DNA from 2 places in the Brevibacterium sp. 50QC2O2 genome. Region 1 is predicted to be linked to the other one. Evidence: predicted binding sites of a transcription regulator. Region 1 holds the regulator's gene; the other holds the start of a gene.
The links. Region 1 encodes LexA, which represses DNA repair genes until DNA is damaged. Its sites were predicted from a motif close to TCGAACANNTGTTCGA; they were not measured.
Positions count from the first base shown of each region.

Region 2: NQ038_RS09595 (YbaK/EbsC family protein) is a predicted target of LexA. The motif match lies at 4,462-4,477, and genes of this name have one in related genera.

Region 1 covers NZ_JANIJZ010000004.1:25,094-35,943, reverse strand. Annotated here, with positions in the region: gene NQ038_RS04725 (class I SAM-dependent methyltransferase) at 1-121, opposite strand, end outside; gene NQ038_RS04720 (IS110 family transposase) at 211-1,407, opposite strand; gene hflX (GTPase HflX) at 1,692-3,170, shown strand; gene NQ038_RS04710 (ATP-dependent DNA helicase) at 3,175-5,163, shown strand; gene lexA (transcriptional repressor LexA) at 5,218-5,973, opposite strand; gene NQ038_RS04700 (LysM peptidoglycan-binding domain-containing protein) at 6,228-6,563, shown strand; gene NQ038_RS04695 (histidinol-phosphate transaminase) at 6,573-7,727, shown strand; gene hisB (imidazoleglycerol-phosphate dehydratase HisB) at 7,729-8,334, shown strand; gene NQ038_RS04685 (hypothetical protein) at 8,331-8,942, shown strand; gene hisH (imidazole glycerol phosphate synthase subunit HisH) at 8,939-9,547, shown strand; gene priA (bifunctional 1-(5-phosphoribosyl)-5-((5-phosphoribosylamino)methylideneamino)imidazole-4-carboxamide isomerase/phosphoribosylanthranilate isomerase PriA) at 9,594-10,340, shown strand; gene NQ038_RS04670 (SseB family protein) at 10,337-10,850, shown strand, end outside.
Region 2 covers NZ_JANIJZ010000010.1:63,187-74,036, reverse strand. Annotated here, with positions in the region: gene NQ038_RS09615 (ABC transporter ATP-binding protein) at 1-1,192, shown strand, start outside; gene NQ038_RS09610 (phosphotransferase family protein) at 1,189-2,397, shown strand; gene NQ038_RS09605 (phosphotransferase family protein) at 2,394-3,293, shown strand; gene NQ038_RS09600 (hypothetical protein) at 3,361-3,789, shown strand; gene NQ038_RS09595 (YbaK/EbsC family protein) at 3,811-4,368, opposite strand; gene NQ038_RS09590 (type B 50S ribosomal protein L31) at 4,547-4,804, shown strand; gene NQ038_RS09585 (hypothetical protein) at 4,877-5,446, opposite strand; gene NQ038_RS09580 (helix-turn-helix transcriptional regulator) at 5,443-5,658, opposite strand; gene NQ038_RS09575 (RES family NAD+ phosphorylase) at 5,782-6,534, opposite strand; gene NQ038_RS09570 (hypothetical protein) at 6,531-7,172, opposite strand; gene NQ038_RS09565 (GNAT family N-acetyltransferase) at 7,354-7,872, shown strand; gene NQ038_RS09560 (PhzF family phenazine biosynthesis protein) at 7,899-8,759, opposite strand; gene NQ038_RS09555 (hydroxymethylpyrimidine/phosphomethylpyrimidine kinase) at 8,782-9,633, opposite strand; gene NQ038_RS09550 (tRNA (cytidine(34)-2'-O)-methyltransferase) at 9,655-10,122, opposite strand; gene NQ038_RS09545 (hypothetical protein) at 10,234-10,850, shown strand, end outside.

The sequences.
Region 1 (10,850 bases):
GGGTGGGGGAGAAGACTCCGGCATCGGTCGACACCTGCACGCTGTGTCCGGCCAGGCGGACGTCGAGGGTACGCGGGTGCGAGGCCGAGGTCGGCTCGGCGGAGAAGTAATGATCGCTCACCGGTTCATCGTACCGGGCCCGTGATGCTCCTATAGGTTGTCAAGCCCGGTCGTGATCATGGTGGTGGTGATCGACCATGGCGAGGTGGCCTACGCGGCGAGCAGGTATTCACGGTAGGCGATGACGAAGTCATCGTCTCGGCGTTTACCGCGTTCAAGGTAGGAAATCGTGGTGGGCCACGTGTTGAAGTGCCCGGCCGCGGTCTCCAAGCTGATCTTCTTCGACTGGCGCAGTGGCCTCAGATCGTCGACGGCGGGCACTGGCTCGGGCCGGACGATGTGCCGGTAGACCTCGTTGGCGATGTAGCGTTTGAGGCACCGCATGATCTCGCGTTTGCTCTTGCCCTCCGCGGTCCGACGTGCCACGTAGGCCCGTGTCCGCGGGTCACTGGACATGCGCACGAGCACGATCTGGTGGAGTGCCTGATTGGCCTGCCGGTTTCCTCCACGGTTGAGCCTGTGCCGGTTCGTCTTCCCGGAAGACGCCTGCAGTGGACTCACCCCGCATAAGGCGGCGAAGGCCTCCTTGCTGCGGATGCGCTCGGGGTTCTCACCCGCGGTGACCAACAGTTTCGCCGCGCTGACCGGTCCGATTCCCTTGGCCGCTGCCAGTGCCGGCGCGGTGTCGGCGACGACGGTGGTGATGTCGGTCAGGAGTTCGTCGATCTCACCGGTGAGGTTCTGATAGCGGCGGGCCAGCGTGCGCAATGCCTTGCGCTGGTAGTCCGTCGCCACCGGTCGGGTGGCGGCGAGTCGGGCGATCAGCGTCTTGTCGTTCAGGCCGCGGTGGGCCTGGCGAAAGGCGGTGTCGGCGGTGACGAGTTTGTTCTTGATCTGCACGATCGCAGTCGTGCGGGCTTTGACGGCGGTGGTGTAGGCGCATAAGAGGTTGGCCAGGCCGGCGATGACGCCGCCGAGGAGTTTCGGGATCGGCAGGCGGTCGTGGTCGTCAGCTGCGATGGCCTTGGCTGCGGCGTAGGCGTCGATCGGGTCGGACTTGCCGCCGCGGCGTGCCTGCCGGTTCGGGCGGATGATCTCGCGGACTTCGATCTGCTGACTGCGGAGGTGGGCGGTGATGCCGGCACCGTAGGACGCGGTGCCCTCGATCCCGACCTTGCGCAGTGTGCCGAGGGTGGTGATGAAGGCGAGGATCGCGGCATAGCCCGCCGGGGTGGTGGGGAACTCGGCGTCGTCGAGTTTGCGGCCGAGCTCGTCGATGATGGCGACGTGGTGTGTGTCGGCGTGTGTGTCGATGCCGGCGTAGACGTGTCGGTGTGGTGTTGGCATGATGGGTGGTGCCCTTTCGTCCCTTGGTGGTGATGGAAGCGCAATCCCGGCCGGGTGGGCAGACAGGACGTTGACGGGGTAGTGACCGCGCTCCTATGAAGTCATGCTCGTCCGGTCGGGACACTCGACGGTCCCTGGCGGGTGGGCAGATCACGGCAAAGGCACACACTGTGGTGGCCAGTCAGTGCCTGGGTCACACCCTGGATGGAAACCATCCCTACAAGTATCAACGTCAGTGGCCTGTGGGACAATGGACACCGCAGACGAAAGGAAGCAGAGGCCTTATGACCCAACCCCAGAACAGCGGCGGGAACCGCACCGGTCGCGATGTCGTCGACCGGGTGCTCTCACGGGCGGGGACCGCGCTCACCGACGAGCGGCTGGTCGCCCACGACGACCAGCTGGAGGTCGAGGAGCGCACCGCACTGCGGCGCGTCGCGGGGCTGTCGACCGAACTCGAGGACATCACGGAGGTCGAATACCGTGAGATCCGCCTCGAGCGCGTCGTCCTGGCCGGTATCTGGACGCACGGAACCGCCGCCCAGGCGGAGGCATCGCTGCGGGAGCTGGCGGCACTGGCCGAAACGGCCGGTTCGACGGTCCTCGACGGAGTGCTGCAGCGCCGCGCCAATCCGGACCCCAGCACTTTCCTGGGCCGCGGCAAGGCACAGGAACTGGCGGACATCGTCGCAGCGGTGGGCGCGGACACCGTCGTGGTGGATTCGGAGCTTGGCCCCAGCCAACGGCGTGCGCTCGAAGACGTGGTCAAGGTCAAGGTCGTCGACCGGGTCGCCCTGATCCTCGACATCTTCGCCCAGCACGCCAAGAGCCGGGAGGGCAAGGCACAGGTCGAACTGGCGCAGATGGAATACCTTTTGCCGCGGTTGCGCGGCTGGGGCGAATCGATGTCCCGGCAGGCGGGCGGCCGGGTGGCTGGCGGGGCCGGGATCGGTTCGCGCGGTCCGGGTGAGACCAAGATCGAACTGGACAGGCGGCGCATTCGCACCCGGATGGCGAAACTGCGCAGGGAGATCAAGGCGATGGAGCCCGCCAGGGCGACCAAGCGCTCCAACCGCGACCGCAACAGGATTCCCTCGGTCGCGATCGTCGGCTACACCAACGCCGGCAAATCCAGCCTGCTCAACCGGCTGACCAACGCCGGGGTGATGGTGCAGAACGCACTGTTCGCCACCCTGGACCCCACGGTCCGCGCGGCGCAGGCAGACGACGGGCGCGCGTACACCTACACGGACACCGTGGGCTTCGTGCGCAACCTGCCCACACAGTTGGTGGAGGCGTTCCGGTCGACCCTGGAGGAGGCCGCTGACTCGGACCTGCTGTTGCACATCGTCGATGCCTCCCATCCGGATCCCGAAAGCCAGATCAGCGCCGTGCACGACGTATTGGCCGATGTCGAAACAGGGCAGATTCCCGAACTCATCGTGTTCAACAAAGCCGATATCGCCGACCCCGCGGTGCTCGCCGGCCTGCTGGCCGCCCACCGTGGCTCTTTGGCGGTCTCCGCCTATACCGGTGATGGTGTCGAGGAACTGCGCTGCAGGGTCGAGGACCTGCTGCCGCGCCCCGACACCGCCGTCGACGTGCTGATACCCTACGACCGCGGCGATCTGGTCTCGCGCGTGCACGAACAGGGCACCGTCGAGCACGAGGAGTACGGGGAAGCCGGCACTCGCCTGACCGCCCGGGTCAATCATGATCTGGCCGCCGAGCTGGCCCCCTTCGGATACACAGAGGGGGAATGACCGGGTGGCGGATGTAGCCGAACTCCTGGGGTTGGCCGTCGGCGCTCTGGGAGGTACTCCGCGGGCGGGCCAGCAGACCATGGCCGAGGCCGTGGCCTCGGCTTTGGACACGGAGACCCATCTGCTGGTGCAGGCGGGCACGGGCACGGGCAAATCATTGGGCTATCTCGTGCCCGCCGTCGAATACTCGATGCGCACCGGCTCGCGTGTCGTCGTGTCCACAGCGACCTTGGCGCTGCAGGGCCAGATCATCGACCGTGACCTACCCCGCCTGGTCAAGGCCACCAAGGCGGAATTCGGCCGCAAACCCGTTGCCGCGGTGCTCAAGGGCCGGCGCAACTACGTGTGCAAGCACAAGCTCGACGGCGGCTACCCCGAAGACGATGCCGGCATGCTCTTCGACCTGGGTGCGGACGCCGCAGCCCAGTCCGGCAATACGCGCATGTCGCGGCTGGAGGAGGAAGTCGCGCGGGTCCGTTCCTGGGAGCGCACGACCGACACCGGGGACCGCGACGACCTGACCCCCGGCGTATCCGATAAGACCTGGCAGCAGGTATCCGTCAACGCCGCGGACTGCCTCGGCTCGAAGTGCCCGCTGTACGACGAGTGCTATGCGGAGATGGCCAAGCTCAAGGCCGCCGGCGCCGACGTCGTGGTGACCAATCACGCGCTGTTGGCCATAGACGCCTTCGGCCAGAACAAGGTCCTGCCCGAACACGGGGCCGTCATCATCGACGAGGCCCATGAACTGCGCGATCGGGTCACCAACGCGCTGACCGGGTCGCTGACAGTGCCCATGGTCCAGTCGGCGGTGGCTTCGGCCAAACGCCACTCGACGGTGCCAGAGGCCCTGATCGGCCGGCTCGACAGCGCGGCCAACGGCTTCGAACGGGCCCTGGCGGAATCCGAGACCGGTTTACTTTTGCGCAAACCCGAATCCCTTATGTCCGTAGTCGCAGCGGTGCGCGACGAGGCCAGAACGCTGGTCTCGGAGATGGGTGGGGACAAGGAACGCTCGGACGATGATGCCGACGCAGGGAAGAAGATGGCCAAGGCCCGCGTGCAGGAAGTCTTCGAACTGGCAGAACGCATGGCGCTGGACGCTGATAACGACGTTCTCTGGGTGGCCCGGAATCAATTCCGGGAAACGGAGACGACCTCGTTGGTCACGGCACCTCTGTCGGTGGCGGGCACCATGCGCTCGGGGCTGTTCGCGGAATCCACCGTGGTGGCGACATCGGCGACTCTCGCGCTCGGCGGCAAGTTCGAAGCGGTGGCCGCCTCCCTGGGCCTGGTCGGGCCCGATGCCCCGCGCTATGACGCGATCGATGTGGGCTCTCCCTTCGACTACCCCAAACAGGGGATTCTCTACGTCGCGGGACACCTGCCCAAACCGGGCCGCTCTGGACTCGGCGATGAGGCGACGAGCGAACTGGTCGAACTCGTCGCGGCCGCCGGCGGCGGGGCGCTGGGCCTGTTCTCCTCCAAATTGGCGGCCACTCAGGCCGCAGAGGCGCTGCGCGCGCATACGGATCTGCCGATCCTGCTCCAGGGGGAGGAAACTCTGGGCCAGTTGGTCAAGAGATTCGCGGCCGAGGACGAAACCTGTCTGATGGGCACCCTGAGCCTGTGGCAGGGCGTCGATGTACCGGGGCAGGCGTGCCGACTGGTCGTCATCGACCGGATTCCGTTCCCACGCCCCGACGACCCGTTGGCGAAGGCGCGGACAGCGCAGGCCCAACACAACGGGGCCAATGGCTTCATGGCCGTCAGCGCGACCTCGGCCGCGCTCAAACTTGCCCAGGGCGTGGGTCGGCTGATCCGCACCGTCGACGATCGCGGCGTGGTGGCGATCCTCGACAGCCGGATGCGTACCGCCAGGTACGGGGGCTTCCTGCTGCAGAGCCTGCCGCCGCTGTGGCGGACCGACGACTATGCGACAGTCCGCGGCGCCCTACAGCGGCTGGGCTCTATGCCCGCGGCAGCCGACTGAGCCGCAGACCGGGCAACAGGGCGCCACGGGCACTGCGCCCCGCAGCCGAACGCCTCAGATGCTGCGGATGACGGCGGTGACGATGCCCATGATGGTGGCGTGGTCCCCGTCGATGGGTTCATACGCCGGGTTGTGCGGCATCAGCCACTGCTTGCCGCCGGTGCGCTTGAGGGTCTTGACCGTGGCCTCATCGTCGAGCAGTGCCGCGATGATCTGGCCGTTCTCGGCATTCGACTGGCGCCTGACGACGACATAGTCCCCATTGCAGATCGCCGCGTCGATCATGGAGTCGCCGATCACCTGGAGCAGGAAGAGCTCACCGGAGCCCACGACCTGCCGGGGCAGGGCGAAGACGTCGTCGACGTTCTGCTCGGCCGTAATCGGGCCACCGGCTGCGATCCGGCCGACCAGCGGCACCAAGGAGGTGTTGAGCTCCGCGGTGGAGTGGATTTCCGCGGCCAGCTTCTGTTCGGCCGGATTGACGACCTCCAGGGCCCTGGGCCGCCTGGGATCGCGGCGGATATAGCCCAGCCGTTCGAGCTGGGTCAGCTGGTGGGCGACGCTGGAGAGCGAGGCCAGCCCGCAGGCCTCGCCGATCTCCCGCATGCTCGGCGGATAGCCGTTGGCGACGATGGCCTGTTCGATGGTCTCGAGGACGACCCGCTGCCTGGCGGTCAGCCGCCGGTCGTCGGCGGCCGCCGACTGGCTCCCGGTCTCCCCGTGTCCGGCCCGGTCGCGGAATTCGCGCAGTTCGTCCTCGACGCTATCGTTGCGTGGCCGCCCGCGCGGCCGGCGCTGTGCAGCTGTCATGTCATTCCCCGTCCCTCATCGCCCTCACCTGCGAAAACTTTCCTTCAGAGGAGCCGTGTCAGTGCCTGCTGGAAGGCTGTGCTGCAGCAGGCGCCAACGGTTGCGGACCCCGTTCGATTCTATTTTCACACATATGTTCCAAAAATGTTCCAAAAAAGACTGGACATATATACGATTAAGCGCTTCAATAGAACACAGGTTCGAATAGGAGCCGCGGGACTTCCCACCGCGCGACCCGAACCAAAGGAGGAACGATGAGTATCGCTGTGTCACAGGCATTCCGGACAACCCGTCCGGCGCCGCATCGGAGTGCTCTTACCCGGGTCCGTCTGCTGGTGGTCCTGGTGGCCATTTCCGTGGTCACGGTTCCGGTGTTCCTCCTGGCGCAACCGGGTGCCTCGGCCCAGGCGCCGGAACCGCCCGCGACGACCACGGTGACTGTCGAGGAAGGCCAGTCACTGTGGTCGATCGCGCGCACGCACTCCGGCGGACAGCGCACGGACATAGTGGTCGAGGACATCAAACGGCTCAATGGTCTGCGCGACTCCGCGATCCGGGCCGGGCAGAGCCTGCAGGTGCCTGCGCGTTAGACTTTCCGTGTGACCGATCTCCAGGATTTGCCGCTGCGCGACGACCTGCGGGGACAGACCCCGTATGGAGCGCCGCAGCTCGACGTGCCCGTCGCACTCAATGTCAACGAGAACTCCTACAGCGTGCCGCCAGACGTCGTCTCCGCGATGTCCGACGCGATCGCGAAAGTCCTGCCCGATCTCAACCGCTACCCCGACCGGGACTTCACCGCGTTGCGGGGCAAGCTCGTCGGATATCTGAATCGGGTCCTGCTCACCCAGGGTGCGGCCGACCGCAATCCCGTGCTGACGCCGGATTGGATCTGGGCGGCCAACGGATCGAACGAGGTCCTCTCGCACATCCTGCAGGCGTTCGGAGGTCCGGGGCGCACCGCGATGGGCTTCACCCCGAGTTATTCCATGCACCCGCTCATCACGACGGGCACGGGTGCTTCCTTCCTCTCTGTACCGCGCGCCGCGGATTTCCACATCGACGTCGATGCGGCCCTGGCCGCGATCGAAGGGGAGCGGCCCGACGTCGTCTTCGTGTGCACTCCGAACAACCCCACGGGTGGCTCGACGCCGATCGAATCGGTGGAGCGCATTGTGCGCGCGGCGCCCGGCATCGTGATCGTGGACGAGGCCTATGCGGAATTCGCACGTCCCGGATTCGTCTCCGCGCTGACCCTGCTGGACGAGTATCCGCGCCTGGTCGTTTCGCGCACCATGAGCAAGGCCTTCGCCTTCGCCGGTGTGCGGTTGGGCTATGCCGTGGCCCAGCCGGCGCTCATCGACGCTCTGAAGCTGGTCCGTCTGCCCTATCACCTGTCCGCGCTGACCCTGGCCGCAGCCGGAGCCGCGCTGGATCATGCGGATTCCCTGCTGGCCAATGTCGAGGCCCTCAAGACCAGTCGCGACCGGATGCGCGATGCCCTCTTGGGGCTGGGGTTCAGCGTTGCGGACTCCGATTCGAACTTCCTGCTGTTCGGATCGATTGCGGACCCGCACGGACTCTGGCAGTACCTGTTGGATCGTGGAGTGCTGGTGCGTGACAACGGCATCCCCGGCCATTTGCGGGTCAACGCGGGGACCGAAGCGGAAACGGATGCCTTCATCGCCGCGGTGACGGCCGTGGTCTCAGCGCACCCGGAACTGCTGACTGCACCCTCTGAGACCCAGGACTGATATGACCCACCGCACCGCCCGCGCCACGCGGGCCACCTCCGAATCCACTGTCGAAGTCGAGATCGACCTCGACGGCACCGGCCAGGGCGACATCGACACAAGCGTGCCGTTCTACGACCACATGCTCAATGCACTGGCCAAACACTCACTGTGCGATCTGCGCGTGCGCGCGACCGGTGACACCCAGATCGATGTCCATCACACGGTCGAGGACACCGCGATCGTGATCGGCCGGGCACTCGGCCAGGCGCTGGGGGATAAGGCGGGGATCCGCCGCTACGGCGACGCCCACGTACCGCTGGACGAAGCGCTGGCGCGCGCCGTAGTCGATATCAGCGGCAGGCCCTACTTCGTTCACACGGGTGAGCCGGAGGGGCAGCAGTACCACCTGATCGGCGGGCACTTCACCGGGTCGATGACGCGCCATGCCCTCGAATCGCTGACCTTCGCAGCCGGTATGACGGTCCACCTGACCCTGTTGGACGGCCGCGATCCGCACCATATCGTCGAAGCCCAATTCAAGGCCTTCGCCCGCGCTCTGCGCCAGGCGGTCGAACCCGATCCGCGGATGGGCAGCGCGATTCCCAGTACCAAAGGAGCCCTGTGAGCCGTACCCTGATCGTCACCCCCTTCGGACGCGCGGACCAGCTGGCTGCGGCCCTGGTCCTGTCGAACATCCACGGTGACGTCGTGCCCGTCGGAGAATTCACCGCTCTGTCCCGCGACGACGTCACGGCCGCCGGGGCCGACGAGATCGCCACGACGATCTCGCGCCTGGCCGGTGAGCACGAGGTGCTCATGCTGGTGCGCAGCGAGGAACAGATCGATGCCGGCCACTATCGCAATGGCAAGCGCGAGTCCGATGTGCCGGCCGGCTTGGCCCTGACGAACCTGCCGGGAATCGTCGAGGCCCTGCTGCTCGAACAGACAGCGCCCACCGAGGTCGAGGGCCATATCGACACCTCGACGATGACCAAGATGCAGGCCTCGGCCGCCACCATGACCCCGGCCAGGGCATCGCTGGCGCGTACCGCTCTGCTCTGGTTCGTCGTCGCCCTACTGGCTGTGATCGCCGTCGTCGTCGGCGCCCTGGTTGCGCTTTCGGGCCGTGCCCTGGTGTGGGCCGCCGTGGCGGTGGCTGCCCTCGTCCTGGGATTCTCCCTGTACCGGGTCTGGCGGTTGCTCGGCGGCGGGGCGAAGAGGGCCGGCGCATGAGCGCAGATGTCGTCGTCCTCGACTACGGAGCGGGCAATGTCCGCTCGGCGGTCCGTGCGCTCGAACACGCGGGTGCGGTGGTCGAACTCACCGCCGATCGGACCCGCGCGGCGCAGGCAGACGGCCTCCTGGTCCCCGGAGTCGGGGCCTTCAGTGCGGTGATGGCCGGGCTGAGGGCCGTGGACGGGGTGGAGATCATCCGTACCCGTCATGCGCAGGGACGGCCCACGCTGGGAATCTGCGTGGGGGAACAGGTGATGTTCTCCCACGGCACCGAGCACGGCGTCGAGACCGCCGGGATCGGCCTGTGGCCGGGTGCGGTCCAAAAGCTCACGGCCCCCGTCATCCCCCATATGGGTTGGACCCGGGTGACTCCCGGGGCCGGCTCCCGGATGTTCGCGGGCCTTGCCGAAGAGTATTTCTACTTCGTGCACTCCTACGCCGCCCATGTTCCCCCGCCCGGCACCTGCGCCTCCATGGCCACCCATGGCGAGAGCTTCGTCGCCGCCGTTGAGGACGGGCCCACCTGGGCGACCCAATTCCATCCGGAGAAGTCCGCGGACGCCGGGGCCCGGCTGCTGCGCAACTGGCTGATAAGTTTCTAATCCCCGTCGGCCTCGCATGCCGGCGCCTTTCGAAAGCGAAGAGAACATGACCGCAACCACCGATCCCCGCCTCGTTCTGTTGCCCGCTGTCGACGTGGCCGGCGGCAAGGCCGTCCGCCTGGTCCAGGGGGCGGCCGGCAGCGAGACCGAGTACGGGTCCCCAATCGATGCCGCACACGGCTTCGAAGAGGCCGGCGCGGAATGGATCCACCTGGTCGACCTCGATGCCGCCTTCGGGCGCGGGTCGAACTACGAACTGCTCAAGCGGGTGACGAAGTCGGTCTCCCTGAAAGTGGAGATCTCCGGCGGGATCCGCGATACGGAGAGTCTGGAACGTGCCCTGGACACCGGCGCCGAGCGCGTCAACATCGGTACAGCGGCGCTGGAGAACCCCGCCTGGACCGCCGAGGTCATCAAGACCTATGGCGATACGGTGGCGATCGGCCTGGACGTCCGGGGGACCACCCTGGCCGCCCGCGGTTGGACCGAAGACGGGGGAGACCTGTGGGAGGTGCTCGACGGGCTGGAGGAAGCGGGCTGTGCGCGCTATGTGGTCACGGATGTGACCAAGGACGGCACCCTGCGCGGACCCAATGTCGATCTGCTGCGTCAGATCGCGGAGCGCACCGATAAGCCGGTCGTCGCCTCGGGCGGGATCTCCAGCCTGGACGATCTGCGTGCGCTGCGCGCACTGGTCGGACTGGGCGTCGACTCCGCGATCGTCGGCAAGGCACTGTACGCCGGCAAGTTCACCCTGGCCCAGGCCCTCGACGTGGCGGGGCGCCCGGCATGACGGACAAAGCCGCGGGCGTCGACGGTAACACCGCGGATTCCGCCGGCACCCCGTGGGCCGGCCGGGACTTGCACCCCAACCCCTTCTCCGGCGATACGGGGGAGGCGGACGCCGTTCTCGTCGACGCTCTGTGCGCCGTGACCCGGGATCCCTTCGATCCACGGCTGCACGTATCCGTCCTCGCAGCGCTGCGCGATACCCGGCTCTACGCCCCCGTGCTGCCGACCGCGGTGGAACATACGACCGACGAACACGGCTACGTCCACGACAATAAATCCGAAATGGCGATGGTGCTCCTGGCCTCGGAGGACGGCAGGCGCTGCGTTCCGTGCTTCACCGACATCCCGAGCCTCACCGCCTGGCACCCGCAGGCCAGGCCCGTACCGATCGAGGCCGAGCGCCTGTGCGCGGCGGCCGTCGAGGAGGGTGCGGAACTGGTCGTGCTCGACCCCGGCTCACCGCGTTCCTTCCTGCTGCGCAGGCCCGCCCTGTGGGCGTTCTTGAAACAGG
Region 2 (10,850 bases), on a different contig from region 1:
CACAGGGGCTGCCCGTACCACCCGCAAGGGCGAGGGCAAGCTGGTCCACTCCGCTGCGGAGGCACTGGGCGCTATGCGCGTTGTCCAGGCCTACGGACTGGAACAGACCGTCGCCGCGGACTTCGCCGACGGCAACGCCCGCGCGCTCAAGGCCGGGGTCCGCTCCAAGCGGTTGGCCGCAGCCCTCGAACGCTCCACGGACCTGCTGGTCGGCGTGGCCTCGGCCCTGGTCCTTGCCCTGGGCGGCTGGCGGGTACTGTCAGGGGCGATGACGCCCGGCGACATGGTCCTGTTCATCATGTATCTCAAGATCGCGATGAAACCCCTGCGCGATATGGCCAAGTACACCGGCCGGATCGCCCGCGCCACCGCCTCGGGGGAACGGATCGCCGAACTGCTCGACGAACCCATCGACATCGCCGACGCCCCCGGGGCCATCACGATGGGCCGGGCGCAGGGCGACCTGGACTTCGTTGGCCTGGGCAGCCGCGACGGATACGGCCGCAGCCTGTTCACGGACCTGAACCTGCACATCCCGGCCGGCCAACGGGTCGGACTGCTGGGACCATCGGGAGCGGGCAAGTCGACCCTGGCCGGCTACCTGCTGCGCCTGTCCGACCCCGAAACCGGACAGGTGCTCGTCGACGGCCTCGACACCCGCGAGGTCACCCGCGCCGGGCTGCGCGCCAATGTCTCCATCCTGCTCCAGGAATCCGTGCTGTTCGCCGTGAGCATCCGGGAGAACATCCGCTACGGCAGGCTCGACGCCAGCGCCGGACAGATCGCCTACGCCTGCCGGCGGGCCGGCATCCACGACTTCATCGAAAGCCTGCCCGAAGGCTACGACACCGTGCTCGGCGGCCGCGGCGACACCCTCTCAGGCGGACAGCGCCAGCGCATCGCCCTGGCCAGGGCAATGGTCCGCCAGGCGCCCATCGTGATCCTCGACGAGGCGACGACCGGCTTGGACCCCGAATCCCGCGAGGCGATCGTGGGCAGTCTGGACGAGCTGACAACCGGACGGACCACCCTGGCCATCACCCACGATGTCGCGATGCTGCGCGGCCTCGACCGGCTCATCTGGCTCGAGGGTGGGCGGATCGTCGAGGACGGCGCACCCGCCGAACTGCTCACCCGACCCGGCGGCAGGGTGGCTAGATGGGCCGGCCTGCAAACCCAGGGGCGGGCATGAGGGCGCCCGCGCACCCGGGAGCGCCATCGGACCCGGCGGATCGCAGCACGGACCTGCCGCAGGATCCCGCCGCGGCCGTGCACGCGCTCGCGGCCCTGCCCGCGACTCCCCGGCTGGCCGATCCCGCGGTGCTCGCCGAGCTCCTGGGAGAAGAGGCGGAACCCACATACGTGCGGATCAAACCGGGGGAGTCCCTCATCGTGGCCTGGCGCAGTGCCGTGCCGGAACCGGCGGAGGATGCGGGCCGAGGCCTCGGCGAACGATCCACAGCGGAGTGCCGCCACGGCTTCTGCGCGATCTTCACCGACCCTGCCAAGATCACAGGGGCGCTGCGGCGGGTCGCCAAGGCCGGATCCCGTATCGAAACACACGAACTGGGGGCCGGCCGGGTCCTGCTGACCGGCCCAGCGAGCGCCGACCCTGCCCTGGCCCACGAGGTCCACGCCGTCGTGAGGACACGCCGCTATGGCACACCGGAGACCTGGACGGTACTGAAATACAACCCCCGGCGCAGACTCATCGTGGCAACCCACGACGACCGCACGGGAGAACCCATCGTCCTGCGCATCGGTACGGGACCCGCCCTACCGCTGGTGCGCGCCACCGCACTGTGGCGCAGCCTGGGCGCCCCCGTCCTGCCCAGCATGTCCGTCGGACGGCGCGGCACCACCAGCGCCAGCCCGCTCTGGGGCGCCGGCGACCTGCACTCGCACCCCGACCCGGCCACAGCCTGTGCTGCGGGGCACGCCCTGGGCGCGCTGCACGCGCACTCCAGGGCGGGCGCCACCACGGGCCAGGAGACCGTGCTGCTCCACGGCGACGCATCCCCGGACCAGATCCTGGTGGCGGACCCGGAAGAGCCCACCGGCCAGAAGCCCGCCATCCGCATCATCGACTTGGACCGGGCGACGCGGGGCCCGGCGGCACGCGATGTGGGATCCTGGCTGGCCGCCTGCGAGGTGATCGACCTGGACCGACCTGGAGAGGGAACCCGGCTGGCCACAGACTTCCTCACCGGCTACGGCGCCACCAGGGACCTCGACGACACCGCCTTCACCGCAGAGGTGCGGCGCAGCCAGTCGACGGCCCTGCGCTCCCGCCTGGACGAACCCCTGCGCGCCCTGCGCCCGGATTGGCAGGATAGACGCGCCCGCCTGGTCGCCCTGGCGCTCGCCGCCTCCACGGTACAAGGACCGCTGCGATGAGCCCGGTACCGGCGGGTCCCCAGGTGGCAGGGCAATCCCTCCCGGACGATCCGCGACTGCCTGCACTGGCTCATTTGGCTGGCACTCTGGTCAGCCACAAGCCGGGCAAGCGCGCAGTGGTGCGCAGTCCGGACGGAACCCGGTACACCAAGGTCGTGAGGCCGGGGAAGGCCGCGAAGATCCTGGCAGGAGTGGAACGGGCCAGGCCCTTCGCCGGTCCCTTCGCAACACCCCGGATACTGACGTCCACGCAGGACACCGTGACCTTCGCCGCCCTGGCCGGAGTCGGCCTACACGATGCAGGGGCGTTCACCGAGGCCGCATGGGAGCGGGCCTGGAGGGCCTGTGCCCAGTCATGGCGGCGGTCCGTCGGGGTCGGAACGGAGGACCTGCCGGGGGACACCCCGGTGCACACGGGCCGGGCGGAGGCCCTGATCCTCACCGACAACCTGGCCCGGGCCGGTGGGGTGGAGCGGATCGATCCGGCCTTCGCCGCCCTGCTGGATGAGACAGCGAATCTGCTGGAGGACCGGGACATCGTTCCCGCACCCTGTCACCGCGACCTCCATGACAAACAGCTGTTGTTCGACGGCTCCACCACGCCCGGTTTGCTCGACGTGGACACCGCCTGCATCGCCGATATCGCCCTGGACCCGGCCAATCTGCGCGCCCACCTGAGATGGCGGGCCCGGCAGGGGATCTGGAGCGCATCGCGCGCCCAGGCGGCAGTGGATGCCGTGGACGAGGCGACGGCGCAGGCGGGCGTGGATCCGGCGGCCCTCGACCTGTACGAACGGGCCACCTGGCTGCGCCTGGGCTGCCTGTACGCCGCGCGCCCGGGCTGGCGGGAAACCGCCGCGAAGCTGCGCCGGGACCTGGTCGCCGGTGGAGTATAGGAGTATTCGGGTCCTTGACCAGGATAGGTCAACCTGAGTGGAGGAGCGTGGGTGAGGAGGCGAAGCGGTGACTTCCATACCGGGACTGCGGGCCACCGCGGGATTTCTGGGGGTGAACGTCTGCGTCGTCGTCATCGCATCCGTGTTCGCCTTCCCCGGCCTGGATTTGACATCCGGAGTGTTTTGGCTCTACAGCCTGTGCCTGGTGGGGGTCAATACCTGCATCGTCTGGTTGTGCTCAGCGCTATCCGGGTACGGCGGGGCGACGCCGCGGCGGCGGAACACGCGGACCGTGGTGGGGACCGGCCTGAGCATAGCCGGATTGTTCGTGCTCCTCTGGATAGTGGCGGGAATCCTGGAGAGCACGGGGCGTGGCGATGGTGGTCTGTTGGGAGTGACTTGGGTGGGCCTGCCCGGAGAGGTCGGCACGATCGCCCAAACATGGGTCTTCGGCTTCCTCGGCCTATTCTCCCCGGACGGGCCCGAACGCGGATAGTGCGGTCGGCCGGCAGGGCACTCAGCCGACTTCGATGCCCAGGTCCTCGATCACCTCGACGCCGGGGACGGCGGCCAGGGTGGCACCGGAGAGGATGAGCTTGGAGCCGCGGATGCCCGAGCCCAGGATGATCTCCGGTGCCTCGGCGACGCGGGTATCGATGAGCACCCGGTAGTTCTCCGGCAGGCCGATCGGCCCGATCCCGCCGTATTCCATCCCGGATTCGGCCACTGCGCGCTCCATCGGCAGGAACGATGCCTTGCGCACGTCGATGAGTTTGCGCACCCGCTTGTTGACGTCGGCCTTGGTATGGGCCAGGACCACGCAGGCGGCGATGCGTTCGTCATCGCCGCGGGTGCCGGCGACCAGCACACAGTTGGCCGAGGCCTCGGGCGCCAGGTCGTATGCCGCGGTCAGAGCCGCGGTGTCGGCCAAGTCGGGGTCGATCGCGAACACGTCGATCGGGCCAGCATCTGCACCCGGACCGGCCAGCGCTTGGGCGGTGGCAGGGGCCAGGAGATCGGTTCGGGTGGTGGCGGGGACGGTTTCGACCGAGTCGGGAATACTGTTCCATGTCATGGGAATCACTCTATCGGCCATGCGTCCCGGTTGCCGTGAGCTGTGTCCGGGTGGATCACATACGGTATAGTTGTCTTTTGGTCCGAACCCGGATCGAAGAAGAATTTGAGCACTGGCAGGCCATGTGCGCCCTTCAGGGCCCGGCACCAGGGCTCACAGAATTCGAAAGAGGATACTCATGCAGAAGGACATCCACCCGGATTACCACCCGGTCGTCTTCAACGACCTGGCTTCGGGCACCAAATTCCTGACCCGCTCGACGGTCAAGACCGAGAAGACCATCGAATGGGAAGACGGCAACACCTACCCGCTGGTCGACGTTGAAATCTCGTCCGCCTCGCACCCGTTCTACACGGGCAAGCAGCGCATCATGGACTCCGCCGGCCGCGTTGAGAAGTTCAAGGACCGCTACAAGGGCTTCGGCAAGAAGCACTGAGCTTCTTTCCACTGCACTGTGGCCCGCATCCGTAACAGGATGCGGGCCACAGTGTTTTTTGGTGCGGGGCGATCAGTTCTCATCGGGCGCGTCCCAGGCGCTTTCGCGATCGCGCAGGTCTAGGACCTGCTGGCGCCTGCGCCGGATGGCCATGAAGACGATGACGGCGGCCCCGCCGATAATACCGCCGATCACCCCGCCGGTCGCGGTCGATGAGCCGGTGGTGCCGGTGGGCCAGCCGCCCAGGCCCACATCGATCACCGGCTGACCGGTTTGCATGTGATAGGCCAGAACGGCGACGAGGAACAGGGCGAGCACGGCCCCAATCGTCATTGTGACTGCGAAGCGGCGTCCGGTGGTGCGCAGGGTTGCCCGGTTGAGGTCGACCCCTTCGCGTTTGCAGTAGCCGGCGGCCACTACACCCGTGAGCCCGTTGGCCAAGACGGGCAGGAGCGACCACAAGCCGGCCCCGATCAGCGCAAAGAGGATCCCCACGCAGATGCTCACATATGTTCCGACCGTCGCGGTCAGTGCATAGGCCCGCAGGATGATGTCGCGTTCGCGTTCATCGCCCATCGACGGGTCATTCAGCCCCGCCAGACGGTCGGCGAACTCATTGGTGCGTCGTGTGCTATCGGTCATGATTCCTCCAAGGGGAACAGGTCTTCGACGGTCGCGTCCAGGGTGCCTGCGATGCGCAGGGCCAGGTAGACGCTGGGGGCGTAGTCGCCACGTTCGATCGAGATGATGGTCTGACGGGAGACTCCGACGGTTCCCGCCAACTGGGCTTGGGTCAGCCCTGAGGTTTTGCGCCGCCCCTTGAGTGTGGGGACCGGCGTCCGGGCTTCGACCATGGCACCTCTCTTTCGTCAATGTCAATGATGCTTTACACAAAAAAGTAAAGCATCATTGACATATGATGTCAAGAGTTTTTGACATTCACACGAGGTTCCATTCGGCCGGCCGTTGCACGCCCCCTACTGGTCGAGTTCCTCGGAGGTCTCGATGTCGACGGACAGGGCATCGGCCAGGCGATCGAGCAGGAGCCGGCCGGTGCCCTCGAGTAGGGCACCGGAAGCACTGCGGCTGGCGGCCAGATCCCAGACCCCGCGGCCCATCGCGATCCGGTCGGCGAAGAGCACGACGACCTCCCGGGCGGGGGTGCCTGCCAGTTCGGCCTGCCGGGAATGCCAGACGATCCCCTGGAGTGCGGTTCCACCCTGACCCTGGGTATGGATCTCCCGCGCCACTGTGCGGGTACAGGGATAGTGTTCCGGATCACTGGAGGCGATGCCGGAGCGCTTCACCCCCAACTCCACCAGACGCTGATCGCGCAGATCGGCCAGCCGCAGCTGATGCGGAGTCCGGATACGGGCATGGAGTTTGCCCAACAGGGTCCTTTCGTCCACGATGCGCGGATGGGCCTGCGCGACATTGTGCAGACTGGTCTCCAAAAGAGCTGACTCCAGGTCCTCGGCGAGGTAGAGCGTGGGCACGCGCGCCCCGGTGCGCACGGCGTCGAAGGGCGCGAAGCGAGTATCGCCATAGCCGGGGTTGGCCTGGAAATACCCGTCCTGCGCATCATAGACGCGGTACCATTCCCGCCCGGCAGGGAACTGGGCCACCGGCATCCGCCCCGCCCTCGCACAGTCCACCAGCCGAGTCACTGCGACGGGGCAGCCCTCCGGATCCGGGCAGTCCAGGTCCTGCTCCGGAAACGAGTTCCTCACGCGACCTCGGCGCTGACCGGCCGCTGCGTCAACTCCAGTTCCGCTGCCATCCGGGTCGCGGCCCGCAGTGCCCGCCGGGGATTGTCGCCAACGACTTCCGCGGGGATCCCACCGCTGAGTAGGCCGGACGGGCTGGTCAGCCAGGCCCATAGGGACCAGCCGTTCATCCCGGCGGCCAGCAGGGTGCGCACCAGCGGGGTCATGGATGCTTCGAGGGTCCCATCCGCGGTCAGTTGCAGGGCCGGGATGATCGTCTGCCCGGCGACCTTGAGCGTGAACAGGTCGCCGCGCTCCCGCATCCGGGCGACCCAGGTGCGCGCGGAGCTCTCCCGCGATTGGCGCTTCTGGGCCAGGGACCGGTAGGTCTCATGGTCGTGTTCGAGCAGCAGGGCCTCCCGATTGGCTGCCAGCCGCTGCGCCTGCCGTGCGGTCGCCTCCGGAATCAGGGGGATCGCCGCATCCACCATGGCGCGATTGACGTGGGCATAGAGTGCGGAGCGGGCCCGCAGCTGTTCGCGCCCCGTGGCCTGGAACAGTGCAATGGCCTGCCTGACCTCGTCCTCGCTCAGCCCGGTGACCTCGATATGGTCATCCCCGGCGTGGACGCCGACGTTCTCCGGTACCTGCGTGGTGTTCATGCCCATCACCCCTGTTCGCCTCTTGGTATCGAGTGTAGCAATGTAGCGTCCGTATTCAAGATGCTACATCTGTTCGGTACCGTCTGGGGCGGGTTCCATATGAGCTCCATCATGCAATGTGGCAAGGAGATTGACCAGGGAAAGTACTGGATTCGCACAGAGACGGGCTAGGGTATGGGGCATGACCGAGGAAACGTCTGCACACGAAGAAGTCGCATGGACGATCCGGCATCCGACGCCGGCCGACGCCGACGGGCTGGCCCTCGTCCATGTCACCGGTTGGCGCGAGGCCTATGGTGACCTCCTGCCCGAGCATTTCTACGGCACCCAGGCCATGGTTCAGCGCCGCGCCCTGTGGAGTCGGGGCACCGCACTTCCCGAGTACGTCGCCCGAACCCTGGTCGCCGAGCTCGATGGGGAGATCGTGGGGTTCGCCCTGCGCACCCCGACGCGGGACGAGGACTCACCCGTTCCGGAAGAGCTCGCAGCGATCTACGTCCTGTCCGAGGTCTACGGCACCGGGATCGGGCAGGCGCTGCTCGACGGTGCGCTGGACGGGCGGCCGGCGATGCTGTGGGTCGCCAAGGACAATCCCCGCGCCAGGAGGTTCTACGAGAAGAACGGTTTCCATCCGGACGGCGAGGAGAAGAGCGATCCTGACCTCAAGGGCCTCGTGGAGATCCGCATGGTCCGGCGCTGATCTCCTCCACCGTCGGCCCGTCCTGCCTAGAGTTCGACGGTCCCGGACACGGTCGTCACCGCTCGGCCGCCCACCCAGATCGTCCCATCGGCATCCCGGTCGATCGTCACCCTGCCCGCTCGCCCCAGGCGGGTGCCCTGCGAGACCGTATAGTGCTCCGGTAGCCTGCCCGACGGAACCAGCCACCGGGCGAACCCCGCGCACAGGCTCCCGGTGACAGGGTCCTCGGGAACCCCGCCGTCGGGGAGGAATGCGCGGACCTCCACATCGGCCACGGGCTGACCGGCACCGGTTTCGGCTACCGGGGGATAGGCGCCCAGCACGCCCAGTGCGCTGCCGGCGAAGCGCGCGAAGTCCGGCTCCACATCCAGCACGGTGGCGGCATCGCGCAGCCACAGGCCCAACCAGCCCGGACCATTGTCGATCCACTGGGCGTCCAGGACGTCCTCATCGGCGATACCCAGGACGTCGAGCGCATGCGCCAACTCGGTCCCATTCGGGGAGCCCGTGCGCACGAACCCGGGAGCCGCGAAGGCCAGGGAGCCGTCTGCGGCGATGCGCAGCTCGATCAGCCCCAGGCCGCACTCCTGGATAAGCCCCTGCCGTGTGCCCGCGGCGTTCGCGGCCAGCCAGGCGTGCGCCGAGCCCAGGGTGGGGTGTCCGGCGAAGGGCAGTTCCCCACCCGGGGTGAAGATCCGCAGCCGGTAGTCCGCCCGCGGATCGCCGGCGCGCGACAGGAAGGTCGTCTCCGAGAGGTTGGTCCACCTGGCGAAGGCTGCCATCTGCGCCTCGCTGAGATCATCCGCATCGTGGACGACCGCCACGGGATTGCCGCTGATCGGACCGGAGGCGAAGACGTCGACCTGGGAGAAACGATGAGTGCTCATGGACGCCAGTCTATGTTCGGCCTCACAGTCGGCGGACGCTGATCCGCTCATCGGGCTCGCAGCGGCCGGCGGCCTGGTAGAGGGAGCGGACGCCGGTGGCGTTGTCCAGCGCCCTGGCGATTCCGTGGGCGACCTTCTCCTTGGCGGTGAACACGGCACGGTCCACCGGCAATCCGGTGGCCACACCCGCGGCGATCGCGGAGGCGAAGGAGCAGCCTGCGCCGTTGACCAGGTCGTTGTTGACTTTCGTCGAGGCCAGCACAGTGGCCTCGTGCCCGTCGTAGAAGACGTCGAGGGCCTCTGCCCCGTCCAGGCGGGCGCCGCCCTTGACCACGACGTTGGCCGCGCCCATCGCGTGGATGGCCCGTGCCGCCTCGGCCATCTCCTGCGGGGTGTGCAGCGCATCGGCGCCGGTCAGGGCCGCGGCCTCGTCCAGGTTCGGGGTGATGACGGTGGCAAGCGGCACCAGGTGTTTAACGAACAGGTCGCCCAGATCCACCATGGTGCCGGTGCCCTTGCTGACCAGCACGGGGTCGAACACGAAGGGCAGGGAGCCCGCCCGCCCGCGCCGATCGCGCAGTCGCTCGGCCAGCAGCAGGGCCGATTCCGCCGAGCCCAGCATCCCGGACTTGATGACGTCGAAATCGTGGACGGACAGGGCCGAATCGAGCTGGCGGGCGATCAGGTCCGTGTCGAGGAACTCGATCGCATGCCGGAAGTCCTTGGCGAAGCCCTCTTCCCCGTGGAAGGTGACGATGCAGGTCAGGACGGTCGCGCCGAAGACCCCGTACTCCTCGAACATCTTCAGATCGGCTGCCTGTCCGGCGCCGCCGGTGACGTCGTTTCCTGCAACGGTGAGTGCTTTTCTGGCCATGGGTGCGATTCTACGCCGGGCTCAGAGCCCGCCGGGATATCCCAGCTGCCGCCAGGCCTCGTAGATGCCGATGGCCGCGGAATTGGCCAGGTTGAGTGACCGGCGGGCCGGCAGCATCGGGATACGCACACGCAGGTCCACATGCTCATCGGCCAGCACCTCTTCTGGCAGGCCGGTGGACTCGCGGCCGAACATGAGCACATCGTCGCCGTCGTAGCTCACGTCCTGGAAGTGCTCGGCGACGTGTCCGGTGAAGGCGATGACGCGCCGGTGGCCGAGTTCGGCCCACAGGTGTTCGAGGTCCGGATGCACGGTGACGTGGGCCAGGTCGTGGTAGTCCAGGCCGGCGCGCCGCAGTTTCGCATCGGTCAGGTCGAAGCCCAGGGGCTCGACTAAGTGGAGGTGGGCGCCGGTGACGGCCGCCAGGCGGATGGCGTTGCCGGTGTTGCCGGGGATTTCCGGGGTGTGGAAGACGATCTGCAAAGTCACGGATCAAGTCTAGACGGGCCGTGTCCGTGCCCCGTCCTAGAGTCGGGAACAGAGTAGAACACATATTCGAATCATGTTGATTCATTAGAACAGGAGTTCGATAATAATCCCATGGCAGCACAATCCGCACAGCTGAGAGCACTGAGCAGCCTGCCCGGCATCGGCTACGCCGCAACACTGACCCGGCCGACCTTCCCCGTCACCGGAGTCCTGCAGCGCCTCTTCGCCCACGGCGGCCTGCCGCGCGGCGGCATCCTCACCATCTCGGGCCCGCACGCCCTGCTGCTGGCCCTGGCCACCGCCGCAGGGGCCACGGCACAGGGCACCTGGTGCGCCACCCTCAACATCGGCTCGACCTCCACCCGGACGATCCTGGACCTGGGCATCGACTCGGACCACTTCGTCGACGTGCAGGTGCCGCCGGGCGACTGGCTGCGCGCCACCTCGATCCTCCTGGAGTCCATCGACATCCTCATCACCCGCGTCCCTTTCCACCTGACTGGGGGAGAGGAACAGCGCCTGGCCGCCCGGGTCCGCGAGCGCAGCGCCGGCCTGGTCCTCCTGACACCGGCGCCCGGAACCCACGCCGGCCCGCACCGGCCGGCCCGCCAGGGCGGCAGGCCGGCCGACCGGGATTCCCTGACGGTCTCCGGCTGCCACTGGACGGGTCTGGGGCAGGGCTGCGGCCGCCTGCGCGAGGCCCGAATCACGGTGGACAATCCCACAAC